4 regions of the Syntrophotalea acetylenivorans genome follow, and region 3 is predicted to be linked to each of the others. Evidence: riboswitches for the same ligand, from Rfam matches in the RefSeq annotation. Region 3 holds a riboswitch; each other region holds the start of a gene.
What was found. Region 3 has a riboswitch for molybdenum cofactor ahead of A7E78_RS11555 (aldehyde ferredoxin oxidoreductase family protein). Riboswitches for the same ligand answer to the same signal wherever they lie in the genome.
Positions count from the first base shown of each region.

Region 1 (3,208 bases), 130 kb from region 3:
GCAGAAAAAATTTCGAATTCGACTCCCGCTGCGGCGAGGTATTCAGTTGCTTTGTCGATCCAACCGGTTTCCAGCAAACCGCTGTCGGTCACCACAAGGGCCCTGAAGGCACCGCTGCCTGCAGCGCTCTCGCCGAGATGTTGCAGGGCTCCCGGACCGAAGATGACTTCCGGAATGACAAATTTACTGATATTCATGGTTTGACCGCCGAGAAATGAGGTTTTTCCGCCCGTAATCTATTCTTTGACACAGCATCTGCTTCAAAGACTTAGCATAGATTATTAAAATACTATGGGTGAAGCTCGGCAGTCAATGTGAATTAATGCGGTATACCGCATAGTTCGCGTGATTGCGACGGTTAACGAGAACCTCAGTACTCAAGCATATCGGCGTAGCGGCTAAGTAAGTGGATGTTTACCTGGTCGCCGGCTTGAAAATGATCGCGATCTTCGGGCAGCAGCGCAAGGGCATCGGCCTGGACCATGGTCTTAAGAATGCCGGTGTTCTGATCGCCGGAGCAGCTAGCCAGATACTTGCCGTCTCTTACTTCAATGCTGACTCGCTGAAAATTGAGAACGCCGAGGCGTTTCTTGGTCAAGTCCGTCAGCAGTGTGGCTTCGATCAGGGGTTTGATGACTCGGCTGTGGCCCATCATTTTAAGCAGGGCGGGTCTGACCAGTTCTTCAAAGGTGACCATGGTCGATACGGGGTTGCCGGGCAGGCAGAAGATCGGCGTCTTGTCGAGGCGGGCAAAAGTGGTTGGTCGGCCCGGTTTGATTCCCACGCGGCAAAAGAGGGTTTCCGCACCAAGTTCGTCGAGTACGGTGCGGACAAAGTCGCGGTCGCCGGTCGATACACCTGCAGAGGTAATCAAGGCGTCGGCCTTGAGTCCTTCAAGCATCTTTTCCCGAGTTGCTTCGCGGGTGTCGCGGGCGATGCCAAGGATGGTCGGTTCGGCGCCGATTTCCCGCAGGGCTGTGGCCAGGGCCAAGGTGTTACTGTTAATGATTTTGTCTTCGGTCAGCGGATCTCCTGGTTCGATCAATTCATCCCCGGTCGCCAGGATGGCTACCCTGACCGGCCGATAAACCGAGACAAAGATCTTGCCAAAGGAGGCGAGCATACCGACCTCCGCTGGCCTTAGAATCGTGCCGGTGGGTACGATCACTTCTCCGCGCTGAACGTCTTCTCCTTTGTGGCGAATGTGAGATCCAGCTTTGACCGGCTTGGGGAAGTGAACGCCACCCTCGGTCTCTTCAGTATCTTCCACGGGCACAATGGCATCCGCTCCCTCCGGAAGGGGGGCGCCGGTCATGATCTTGACCACGGTGCCGGGTTCCATCGGGGACCCGAGGGAGCCGCCGGCAGGGATAAAACCGCTAACGGGAAGAGTGGTTGGTTCCTGGCAGTCGGCTGCACGCACGGCATATCCGTCCATGGCCGAGTTGGTCCAGCGGGGCATGTCCCACAGGGCCGTGATGTCTTCGGCGAGAACACGACCGCCGGCATCGAGAATGGACGCCCGCTCAAGGCCCATCAGGGGGACTTGGTTAAGAATGGTGGCACGGGCTTCTTCAAAGCTGGGCATAGAAACTTCCTTCCTAAATGCTTTGCTGGTAGCTGATTTCGGCACTCTGTAGAGATGCCTTGATATATGAAAACGAATATTTGTGAAGATTTAAATCTCAAAGGGCGCTGGCAGTTCTGCGCGGTACCCTGCTGCTGAGAATAAAGAGATATTACAATTTTATTCTGGCACTCACTTGCAGTACGAGAGACCTGCGATATAACTGTGTCCAGGCTTCAGCTTAGTTTTTAAACTGTAAGAAGAGCAATAGAACAACGTTTAACTTTCCCATGCGTTTTCGATCTTTAAGTTACGTGTCCGGAATTGAAAAGAGGTTCTTGTCCTTTCGGAAAGAACCTCCGGTGCGTCGAAACACAAGGTGCGGCGCAGAAGGACTCTCCTTTCCAAAGCGGGAGGTCGCACCGTTTCCAGCAAGACCCGTAGGCCTCTGACCTTGGAGTAGATATCTTTAGGTCGGTCGGCTCGGAGATCGATTAGATTGTATGTCAATGCGCAGCCCCGGATTCGCTCTTGAGAAAGGTCTTGAGATGACTTCCGGGGTTGATGTCAGTTTAAAATCCGGTTTGCGAAAGCCTTTCTGTGAGCGCTTTGCTGCAAAATTGTATGCGACGCTAGAAATTACACCAATGGTAGGGCTTTTTCAACAGAAAAGAGTGTTTGCGTGACCTCCGGGGGCGGGGTTTGAAGCGGACCCGGCGAGGACATGGTGCATAATGTAACACCCGCAAGAGACCCATAATGGAACACTTTGACACGTAATGTTTGCCCGGGTTGTTGTTTTATTGTTCGTTGGGCGTAATGGCGGTGCTTTTTGCTCCCCTGGGAGGAGGGTCTTGGTCGAGAAAATTAAACAGCGATTTGTTTTTCTCTTCAGGGGTTGCCAGCAAGGGCGCTGATGTTTGGCCGATTTGGAGGCTCTTTCAGGGAGGTTATGGGTCGGCGTTTGATCCCTTAATTGTTGCATTAATGGAGCGCTGGCATCCTAATTGCTCTATGTTTTGGCTCCGACGTTATGGCATCTTTAAACAGTGTTTTGTTTTTTTGATGAATAGTCTTGACAAAAGATGTTTATGTGCCAAAATCAATTTCAGTAAACAGAAAGGAAGGGGGGTGAAGGCGTAACACTTTAGAATTCTTTTGGTGGTAGAAGGCTTTATAATTGTGCAAGCTCTTTCAACAAACAAAATCTTGAGGAGGATTTACCATGCCTGTTGTTAATCTCGCTGACACTACTTACGGCTTCTTCATTCCTAGCGTAACTCTGATGGGTGTTGGCTCTGCTAACGAAGTTGGCGCTAAAGCTGCCGAGCTGGGCGCAAAAAAATGCATGATCGTTACCGATGCTGGCCTGAACAAGATGGGCGTGGCTGCTAAGATTCAAGATAACATCAAGGCTGCTGGTGTTGATTGCATTATCTATGATGGTGCTGAGCCTAACCCGACCGACAAAAACGTTCATGACGGCGTTAAGGTTTTCCAGGACAACGGCTGTGACTTCCTCGTTTCCTTGGGTGGCGGTTCTTCTCATGACTGTGGTAAGGGTATCGGCCTTGTTTGCGCCGGTGGCGGCCACATCCGCGACTACGAAGGTGTTAACCAGAGCTCCGTACCTTTGACTCC
Region 1 covers NZ_CP015519.1:2,381,642-2,384,849, forward strand. Annotated here, with positions in the region: gene A7E78_RS10945 (iron-containing alcohol dehydrogenase) at 1-197, opposite strand, end outside; gene A7E78_RS10950 (molybdopterin molybdotransferase MoeA) at 371-1,588, opposite strand; molybdenum cofactor riboswitch at 1,949-2,068, opposite strand; gene A7E78_RS10960 (iron-containing alcohol dehydrogenase) at 2,793-3,208, shown strand, end outside.
Region 1: linked by a shared signal. The riboswitch ahead of A7E78_RS10950 (molybdopterin molybdotransferase MoeA) and the one ahead of A7E78_RS11555 (aldehyde ferredoxin oxidoreductase family protein) in region 3 are both predicted to bind molybdenum cofactor.

Region 2 (3,208 bases), 470 kb from region 3:
GCTTTGGAGGCCAGCCTGGAGCAGGGTTGCGCCGCCGGGGTTCAGGCGGGCTATCCCCTGACCGATCTGCGGATTGAGGTGGCCGAAGCACCTTACGAGGCAAGTACCACCACCGAAGCCGGCCTGTTGGCAGCCGCCCAGCGGGGGCTGGCAGTGGCCGCCCGCCAGGGGCAACCGACCCTGCTTGAGCCGATCATGGCCTTGGAACTGATGGTACCAAGGGAAAGCGCCGGCAAGGTCCTCGGTTCCCTGCAGCAGAAGCGTGGTCGCATCGATGGTATGGAGAGCCGCGGGGAGATGGAGGTCATCCAGGCCCAGGTGCCCCTGACAGAGATGTTCGATTATATGACCGAACTGCGCAGTGCCACGCAGGGACGCGGTACTTTCAGCATGGAGTTCTCCCGGTACGACCAGGCCCCGGACGAAATATTGCAGAAATTCAGTATAAAGTAGTTGGCTCCAGGCCGCGACGGGCCAGTTCCAGGCGAACCTGGTCGCGGCGTTGCTGCAGGGCTTCCGTTGTATATTCCCGCTCCGGCCCCTTGCTGGCTCCAAGGCCCACCGAGCTACTGCTGCCTACGCCGATCCCGACTCCCAGTCCAAAACCGAAACCGCCACCGCCTGAGCGTGGTTCTTCAACCCCTTCAACCAATTGTTGGTAGTAGATAAGCAGTTCGGCATCCGTCATGTGCATATAATCCTCTTGCAGCAGCTGCCTGGTGGTTGGTCGCGTCGATTGACAACCCACGGTTAGCAATAGCATGCCCAGCAACAGGATTATCAGGTGAGCGATGGTTCTCTTCATTCGTTCCTCCCCGTTTGTGGTCAATGGTCTGTCCCCATCAGTTCAGTCTGCGTATTCCAATTATATAACAACCGCGCCAAACCGTTCGATTGTCACAAAATTGACAAATCCCAACATTTTTACTTGCCAATCGCTATTCCCTTTGCTATACAACGAGAGCTTGAAGTTTAATGAAAGAGGGTTTTTTAGCCCGTTAACATAAAGTCCACTCCGATTCAAGGCCGGCTAAGGCCATAGCTAAGCCACCTTGAACGATGGGTGCCCCCGGAAACGGTGGCGCCTCCCGTATTTGGAAAGGAGTCGACCTGCGAACGCGTATTCCAAGGTATATGGTGCGCTGGCGGGGAGACCCGTCAGCGCATTTTTTTATGGAATTTGGGTGTATTGAAAACGATGGGACATTTTCAGGAGGATTTATTATGAGTGCAAGGTTGTTTAGACCGCTGGTCTGGATGTGCCTGTTGGCAATGCTGCCGGCAATGCCCGGTTTTGCAGCGGACAGCGAGGTGTTTTCGCTCGGTGAGGTTATTGTTACCGGCGAACAGCAGGTGGTCAATCTGGCTACCACCGTTACCGAGGTGACCGCTGAGGATATCAAACAGCGAGGAGCCCAGACTGTAGCCGAGGCTCTGGAGCTGTTGCCCGGTGTCAATGTAGCAGTCGGCGGCAAAGGCCAGAGTTACGTCAGCGTACGTGGCTTCGAGCAGAGCGATTTGAAGGTGTTGATCGACGGTGTGCCTCTGTATGAGCAGTATTACCGCGAACTGGATTTGTCCCAGCTTCCGGTCGATGCAGTCGCCAAGATCACGGTGACCAAGGGGGCCTCTTCGGTCCTTTACGGCGCCAATACTTTTGGCGGGGTTATCAATATTGTAACCAAGACGGCCGGGGCCAAGCCTACAGCCGAGGTTATTGCTTCCTGGGGTAACTACGCCACTCAAAATTACATCTTCAATACAGGTGCGACTCTCGGCAAGTTTAGCTATTGGCTGACCACGAGTTTTCGCCAGTCCGACGGTTATCGCCTGTCCAATGACTTTGACAGCGATCCGATGTTTATCGGGGAACACACTGTTGATGGAAACCCGTTTGTGGAGGACGGCGGTAAGCGCGACGGTAGCGAATATATGAAGCGCACTATCAATGCCAAGCTCGGCTGGCAGCCGGATCAAGATACCAGCCTCTATCTGACCTTCGACTATCACAACAACCCCAAGGGTGTGCCCAATCGCAGTTGGCGCTTCAATGAGTGGGAGCAGTGGCATGTCAGCCTGGTTGGGGAAAAACAATTTACCGACTGGCTACGGGTCAAGGCCCGGGGTTATTATGTCGACCATAAAGATAGTTTGGTTGAGGAAGATCTGACCTTCACTGCAGACCACAAGCACTTCTGGCTTGCTTCCACCTACGACAATTATACAGTCGGTGGCGATCTGCAGACATTTATGGATTTCGGTCCTTTGAGCTTCCTCAAGGTTGGCCTGAGCTTTGTACGCGATGACTGCGAACAGAGCGAAATCCCCAAGAGTGGCGGTCCTTGGGAAGACGTTGGTGAATACAGTGCCGATACCTATACGTTCGGCATCGAGGACGAAATTAAACCTAATGACTGGCTGGCTTTGACCCTAGGTGCCAGTTATGACTACTTTGATCCCCGCGAAGCCAATGATCAGCCGGTGCCGGGCAGCGCCCATGCCTTCAATCCCCAGATCGGGGCGGTGGTGACCCTGTCGGAAAATACCACTCTGCACGGCTCCATGGCCAAGAAGATCAGCTTCCCCCATCTCAAGCAGTTGTTTAGCGATGTGAGCGGTGGCAATCCCAATCTCGACCCCCAGGAAACTCAAAGCTATGAAATCGGTGTGACTCACATCTTCAACGACAGGGTCAGCGGTTCGGTGGCTTTTTTCTACAACGATATCAAGGATTTGATCGATAAGGTCGGGCCCAAAGGGGCAAGTTATTATACCAACATTGGCCAGGCACACACGCAAGGCATCGAGGCCACTTTAGGTGCGGACGTGACCGACAATTTCTGGATGGGATTCAACTATACTTATCTGGAAACCGAACAGAGAACCGATGACGAATGGAACGGTCGTGAACTGGAAGGACGGCCCCGTCACCGTGCGAATCTTGACCTGCGTTACCGCTTTGGTTTTGGTTTGACCGCAAGCACCCAGGCCTCCTACACCCAACGGCAGTATTTTGAGGACAATGACGACAACTGGAAGCAGGGACCGGATTTCTTTCTGCTCAACGCCCGGCTCGAGCAGAACCTTGGCCGCAAATGGGACGTGGACGGGAAAGTATTTGTCGAAGTTAGTAATATCACGGATAAGTTTTATCACGAAGAAGGATTCCTCACGCCTGGACGTACCTTTCTGGCCGGTCTGAGTCTCA
Region 2 covers NZ_CP015519.1:2,045,069-2,048,276, reverse strand. Annotated here, with positions in the region: gene fusA (elongation factor G) at 1-453, shown strand, start outside; gene A7E78_RS09360 (hypothetical protein) at 440-805, opposite strand; molybdenum cofactor riboswitch at 1,002-1,121, shown strand; gene A7E78_RS09355 (TonB-dependent receptor) at 1,225-3,208, shown strand, end outside.
Region 2: linked by a shared signal. The riboswitch ahead of A7E78_RS09355 (TonB-dependent receptor) and the one ahead of A7E78_RS11555 (aldehyde ferredoxin oxidoreductase family protein) in region 3 are both predicted to bind molybdenum cofactor.

Region 3 (3,208 bases):
TAGGTGATGCCGATACCTTTAACCGAGCGAGGATCGTAAGCCGGGATGCCCTGGCCCTTAACAACCGGTACACGGGTCAGACCGTAAGCTTCACCTACGGACTTGGTGCCGTTGCCGAGGATGCGGCCGAGAGGAGTGGCTTTGCCGATTTCTTCGTTCATCACGCGCAGGGTTTCTTTGCCGTCACCCCAGGGAATAACGCCGGCTTCCATGGCGACAGCGATCAGTACGGCCCCTTCGATGGAGTCGATGCCGATGTTGTCCATGGCGTTGTCGATACGGGCGCAATCGTCGAGGCTTTCAATCATGCAGTTGATGCCCAGGCCCCAAACGGTCTCGTATTCGAAACCGGAGGTGATGTACTCGCCTTTATCGTCAGTGTAAACCTGGGAGCACTGGATGATGCAACCGGCGTGGCAACCGTGCTTGGTGTGGCCGTTGGGGCGGCTGGCGATCACGTCGTGCATGGTTTCACCGGAAACCTTGTCGTGGTGCTCGCAGGAACCGTACAAGAAGTTCTTGGTGGGCAGACCACCGGCTTCGTTCAGAATGTTGATCAGAACGTTGGTGCCGTAGATGGGCAGACCTTCGCCGGTAACCGGGTGGTCGAGCATGGCCTTGGCGAAAACCTTGGCAGCAGCGCGGAACTTGTCCTTGTCGGCGATTTCAACTTTCTTGCCTTCGGAATCGTCGATGGTGATGACCTTGATGTTCTTGGAGCCCATAACGGCGCCGAGGCCGCCACGGCCGTGGCTACGGATCTTGTGATCAGGGTCTTTGACGGAGATGTTAGCAGCCATCAGGCGCTCTTCGCCGGGGATACCGATGGAGCAAACGCCGATTTTCGGATTGTACTTGGCTTCCATGGCGTCGATGACGTCGAAGTTCTGCATGCCTTTGAGGGCAGAAGCGTCGTGGAAGGTAACGCCGTCGTTGTTGACGTGCAGTTCATACCACTTGCCGGCTTCAGGCTGATCTTCGATGATCATGGCTTTGATGCCGAGCTTAGCGAACTGCTGAGCGCTGGTGCCGCCGGCGTTGGACTCTTTGATGCCGCCGGTCAGAGGGCTCTTGGCGCCTGCAGACATACGACCGGACTGAGCTGCCGGGGTGCCGGTCAGAAGGCCGGGAGCGAAAACCAGCTTGTTGTTAGGACCGAGAGGGTGGCAGGTGGGGGGTACTTCAGCTGCAACGATCGTGGAAGTCAGGCCACGGCCGCCGAGGCCGGCCCAAGCTTCAGGGACTTCTTCGATCTTGCAGGTGAGGTCCTTCATGTTTACGCGGAAAATTCTGTTCATGATCTTCTTTTCCTCCCAAGTGTTGCTTTTGGAACGGTTCCGGGAAAAATCTCCTTTCCAAAGGTGGGAGGCACCGTTGTTTCCAACGGAACCCGTCGGCTTGGCAACCATAAGGACCTTCCTCGTAGGTTGTCATGCTCGGAGATTGAGAGTGCAAGTGCAACGCGCCTGTAAAAGCGCATTTTGAAATTGTAGAACTGCGTTATATCAAAGATCGTTTAAAAGTTCAATACCCATAGTTACTGCTCTTTTAACTAACAAGAATCGCGCCATTATTGCGAGAAGTCTTGCTGTGCGCCTTGTGGTCGCAAAACTTCTTTTGAAATTAAAGGGTTGCTTCAAAAGGGTTCAAGGTTGAGCGTAGATGGTTAGCATTAAGCAATGTTTTCTTGTGTTCCAAAATGGAACAAAAGGGGGTCAAAGAAGACGATTGGCAATGTAGAGAACCAGCCCGACAACCACCAGAAATGGGGTCCAGTCTCGCAGTCTGCGGCTGCGGGGCACATCCGTTGCCAATTCGGTCGATTCGGGGATAAGTGAGAGCAGTTCGCGGGCTAATATCCGTGGTTCCGTATCACCTAGGGAGAAATAGGCTCCTCCGCTGGCTGTTGAAATAGAGCGCAGATTGGAAGCTTGCAAACGCGTCCGCAGAGGGTGGCCGGCTGGGTCGGTATAGAAACCTTCAATGCGTGTTGTACCGGGCCGACGAATAGGGATGTATACTTTCTCGGCCTGGCCTACTCCGACGGTATAAACCGGCACCCTGTTACGATTCATTTCTTCGGCTTGAGTAATCAGCTCGTCCGGGCTGTTCTCCGTATCTTCCCCATCCGAAATTAATACAATGGCGCCAGCGGTTTTGTTTATGTGGTCCCCAAGGAGCCCGGCTCCTGTTGTCATGGCCATTTTCAGGTCGCTGCCAGATTCCGTCAGTTCACCCAGGCGGGTATGTTTCACCATATACCGCAAAAAACCCTGGTCCCTGGTCGGTGCCACGACTTCGATGCCGTTGCGGGCAAAAAAGAACAAGCCGGCCTGTTCGCCGTCCAACTCTTCAAACAGGCGCAGGGCCAACAAACTGGCCGAATTCAGCCGGTTGACGATCTCCGTAGAATTAGCTGACGAGATTTCTTTATTGATTACATCCTCGGCCAACATCGATTTGCTGACATCGATTCCGATGGCCAATTTTAGATGCCGGCGTGGGTCGTCTTTTAGCATCGCCCAGAAATGGGGCCCGCTCAGAGCAATGATCAGGGTCAGCAAGGCTAGTATTGCGGTAATTATGCGAACGCCAGCCCGCCGCTGATTAGTGGTGGAGGCCTGGTTGGAAAAAGCCCGTTGCACACGGCGAACAAAGCGTTCATTGGCTGTCAGCCAATAAAGACCGATCGGCAATAGAATGAGCAACCACAGGACCCATGGTTGTGAAAATTGCATGGTTTTCGCCTATTTTTCGACGCGGGTTTCGGCCGGCACGCCCGGTGAGAATCCCGGTGCCTCGGGGATGTAGGTTTGTAATTGCTCCTGTATCCGGGTCATGTCCGCAGGGGGAATCTCAGTCAGGCCGAGACGCCGGTATTCGCCGACGGCGATGATCAGTTCCAGGTTCCAGCGAGGCAGGGCTCTTTCGAGAGAGGACAGACTCACCTTGTCTACCTGTTGAATAGCGGTTTTATAATCGATTAAAGCGTCGCTGAGGAATTTTGCCGCCTTGCGGCCGTCTTTTTCATGGTAGAGGACACTATACGCCAGCAAAACGGCGGTGTTGCCTTTGAGATTATGAAGTTTCCATTGCCATTCAATGGGAAGTTTTGGATTGTTGGTCAAGCTTTCGGTGACGGCGTCTCTCAGTTGCAGCAGGCGAGTGTGAAAGTTGGAGGCGGAACTACTGGCGCTGGCAGCAAGAT
Region 3 covers NZ_CP015519.1:2,515,417-2,518,624, forward strand. Annotated here, with positions in the region: gene A7E78_RS11555 (aldehyde ferredoxin oxidoreductase family protein) at 1-1,298, opposite strand, end outside; molybdenum cofactor riboswitch at 1,333-1,454, opposite strand; gene A7E78_RS11560 (vWA domain-containing protein) at 1,716-2,738, opposite strand; gene A7E78_RS11565 (hypothetical protein) at 2,748-3,208, opposite strand, start outside.

Region 4 (3,208 bases), 400 kb from region 3:
AGAACGGAGCAGGGGCTTGTTTTACCAAAGGACCAAGAAACGAGTGGGACTTTTCACAAGGAAAAGTCCCACTTTTCAACCGTTCTTAAATCTAGAATCAACGCCCCCTCTCGGGGAGATTGATCCGATCAGCATGTTTCGATATTACTCGTCGCGCTCGTAGTCAACGATACGTGCTGCAACGGTCTTGATGCTGAGCAGGTCGGAGTAGTTGATGTTGTTGCCCAGGTAGTTGTTGCCATCGGTACCGCAACCGAGGGTCAGTGAAGGCGGCAGCTTGTTGTAGATGAGACCAACGGAGCCGTGTACCGCAGGCTGGTTGAGGAGCAGACGGTTAGCCGGGATTTCCATGGCGAACTTGTCGAGAATTTCCTCGTCCTGAGCGTGGACAACGGCGGTGTGACCGGCGCCGCCCCACAGAAGCTGCTTTTTAGCTTCGTCGATAGCGGTGTCGGTGTCCTTGAAGCAGATGTAGCCGAGAACCGGGGAGAGCTTCTCATGGCTGAACCAGTCTTCCTCACCGATGCAGGTCAGGGGCACCAGCAGCAGCTTGGCGTCTTCGGGAATCTCGATACCGGCCAGCTTGGCAATGGCCTGGGGAGACTTACCGACGATCTGCATAGCAGGAACGCCGCGTTCCTTGTCGAACATGACGGCTTCGAGCTGGGCTTTTTCTTCCGGCTTAACCAGGTAGGCGCCGCGCTCGATCAGAAGCTTAACGGCTTCGTCGCAGGTGGCCTGGTCGTCGAAGATCATCGACTGGTCGGAGGAGCAGATGGTGCCGTTGTCGAAGGTCTTGGAAGCGATAACGTTGTTAACCGCAACGCTGAGGTTAGCGGATTTGGAGACGAAAACCGGGGTGTTACCGGCGCCGACGCCGATGGCGGGGTGGCCGGAGCTGTAAGCAGACTTAACCATAGCGTTACCGCCGGTGGCAAGAATCAGGTTTACGTCGGGATGGTTGAACAGCATGCCGGTAGCTTCGATGGAAGGAGTATCGATCCACTGAATGCAGTTTGCAGGAGCGCCGGCGGCAACAGCTGCGTCGCGCATGAGCTCAGCAGCTTTAACGCTGCACTTTTGAGCGCGGGGATGACAAGCGAAAATGATGGTGTTACGAGTCTTCATGGCGATCAAAGACTTGAACATGACGGTAGAGGTCGGGTTGGTGGTCGGAGTAGCGGCCGCCAGTACACCGAAAGGCTCGGCAACATACTTGACGCCTTCTTTTTCCTCGATAACGCCAACGGACTTCTTGTCTTTGAAGTACTCGTAAACGATGTGAGCGCCGAGGTGGTTCTTGATGGCTTTGTGATCAGCCCGGCCGATGCCGGTTTCTTCAACGGCCATTTCGCCGAGCATGACTTCGTTAGCTACGCTGACCTCATCCATAGCCGCGGTAATCTTGTCGACCTGCTCCTGGGTGAAGGTCTTGAACTCGTCAGCAGCCGCCCGAGCATTGGCCACCAATTGATCGATCATTGCCTGTGCCATACCTAATTCCTCCTAGTTCTTGTGTTGTTGAAGCTTTGCGCTTAACCCGATTGCCAAAAAGTGCCTACGAGATAGAGCAACAATTAAAAAAAAGAGACAGGGGAGCATGCACGTCTTGCGTCCTTACGGCCGCAGATGCAATATCCTCCGACTCCTTTCCAAATACGGGAGGCGCCACCGTTTCCAGTGAAACCCACAGCCCACCTCCCCATAGCGTCAAGCCTTAGGGAAGACAGGTCAGAGCCGAACCCGCCTGCTTGCCTTAAATGTGCTACAAACAATCACTACATTTAATGCTCGTTAGGCGATATTCCATAATTTGTACCACACACATTTATACCAAACCGACTTCTCTCGCGCAAGAAAAATAATTGTTATTCTCAGCCTTAAGCAGGCCTCTCCCTACACCTGCCGAGGCCTGCTTTTAGGCATTAAAACAGGGTTTTCTAATGCGTTTTTACTGCACGGATCAAACTCAGCACTAGCATCAAAATCACCGACTATAAAAAAAGCGCGCCGGTCAGGAGGGAAAAACCGCGCGCGCAAAAAAATTCTTAGACTGATTTGTTAGTGATCTAGCTTTGATTTTAGTCTACCACCGCCGACATCCTTTGCAAGAGACTTTCAAGGGCGTTTTGTCCAGTTGGGCAGCATAGGTTTATGCTCGACCTGAGCAACAGTCAGACGAATGATGAAACGGGCACCCAATTCCCCGTTCTGCACTTCGATATCACCATGGTGATGCTCGATGATTCGATGGACAATAGATAATCCCAGGCCTGTGCCATCCTGACGTGTGGTAAAAAAGGGATTGAAAATGTTCCTCATCACTGAGGGCTCAATTCCGCCGCCCGTATCCTCCACCTCCAAGGCTACCGCCGGTTCGCCACGAAGGTGCGCAGAATAGGCCCTGACGGTCAATGTGCCACCTGATGCCATGGCCTGACGCGCATTGCCAACCAGGTTCAGCATCACCTGACGTAACTTCTGTTCGTCTCCTTGAATCGGTGGTAAATTATCAAGAATTTCCTTCTGCAAAGAGATTTCCGCCCTCTGCAAGGCCTCCGCCTCCAAAACCAAAACCTCTTCAAGGATCTCGACCAAATGGCAATCGACTAAACAGAGCATCTGCTTTTTGGAAAAGGCCAGAATATTGCCCAGCATCTCTTCCATGCGCCGCACTTCCCGAACAATGATCTGACTGTATTCTCCCGACTTGCTGTTCGCAGGCAACAACCCCGCCAGACGATTGGCGTAACCACCGACGGACACGAGAGGATTGCGCAGCTCATGAGTCACCGAAGCGGCTGTCTCACCCAAAGCCGCCATTTTTTCCCCCTGAATCATCTGCTCCTGGGTTTCACCCAGATGGCGATGAGACTCTTCCAGGCGCTGCATTAACAAGCTGTTTTCCATCGCTTGAGCTGCCTGATTGGCAAACAGTTCAAGAAAACGCCGCCGCTCCGGCGCAATCTCTATGCTGCTGCCCGGAGAATCGACAAGCAACACACCAAGCACTTTGCCGTGACCAATCAGGGGAGCGCAAGCACAATGCCCGACACTGAATAGTTTTTTCAAATCAGCAAAGGAAGGGGTCGTTTGTTCATAGTCTGAAACCAGCACGACCCTTTCCTGCAACACAGCCTGGACCAGAGGATGCTCACTTTGCTCCAGCGACAGACGTTGTTTGCACACCTGACGGCAAAAGGGGTCC
Region 4 covers NZ_CP015519.1:2,112,308-2,115,515, forward strand. Annotated here, with positions in the region: gene A7E78_RS09685 (aldehyde dehydrogenase family protein) at 145-1,494, opposite strand; molybdenum cofactor riboswitch at 1,630-1,749, opposite strand; gene A7E78_RS09690 (ATP-binding protein) at 2,119-3,208, opposite strand, start outside.
Region 4: linked by a shared signal. The riboswitch ahead of A7E78_RS09685 (aldehyde dehydrogenase family protein) and the one ahead of A7E78_RS11555 (aldehyde ferredoxin oxidoreductase family protein) in region 3 are both predicted to bind molybdenum cofactor.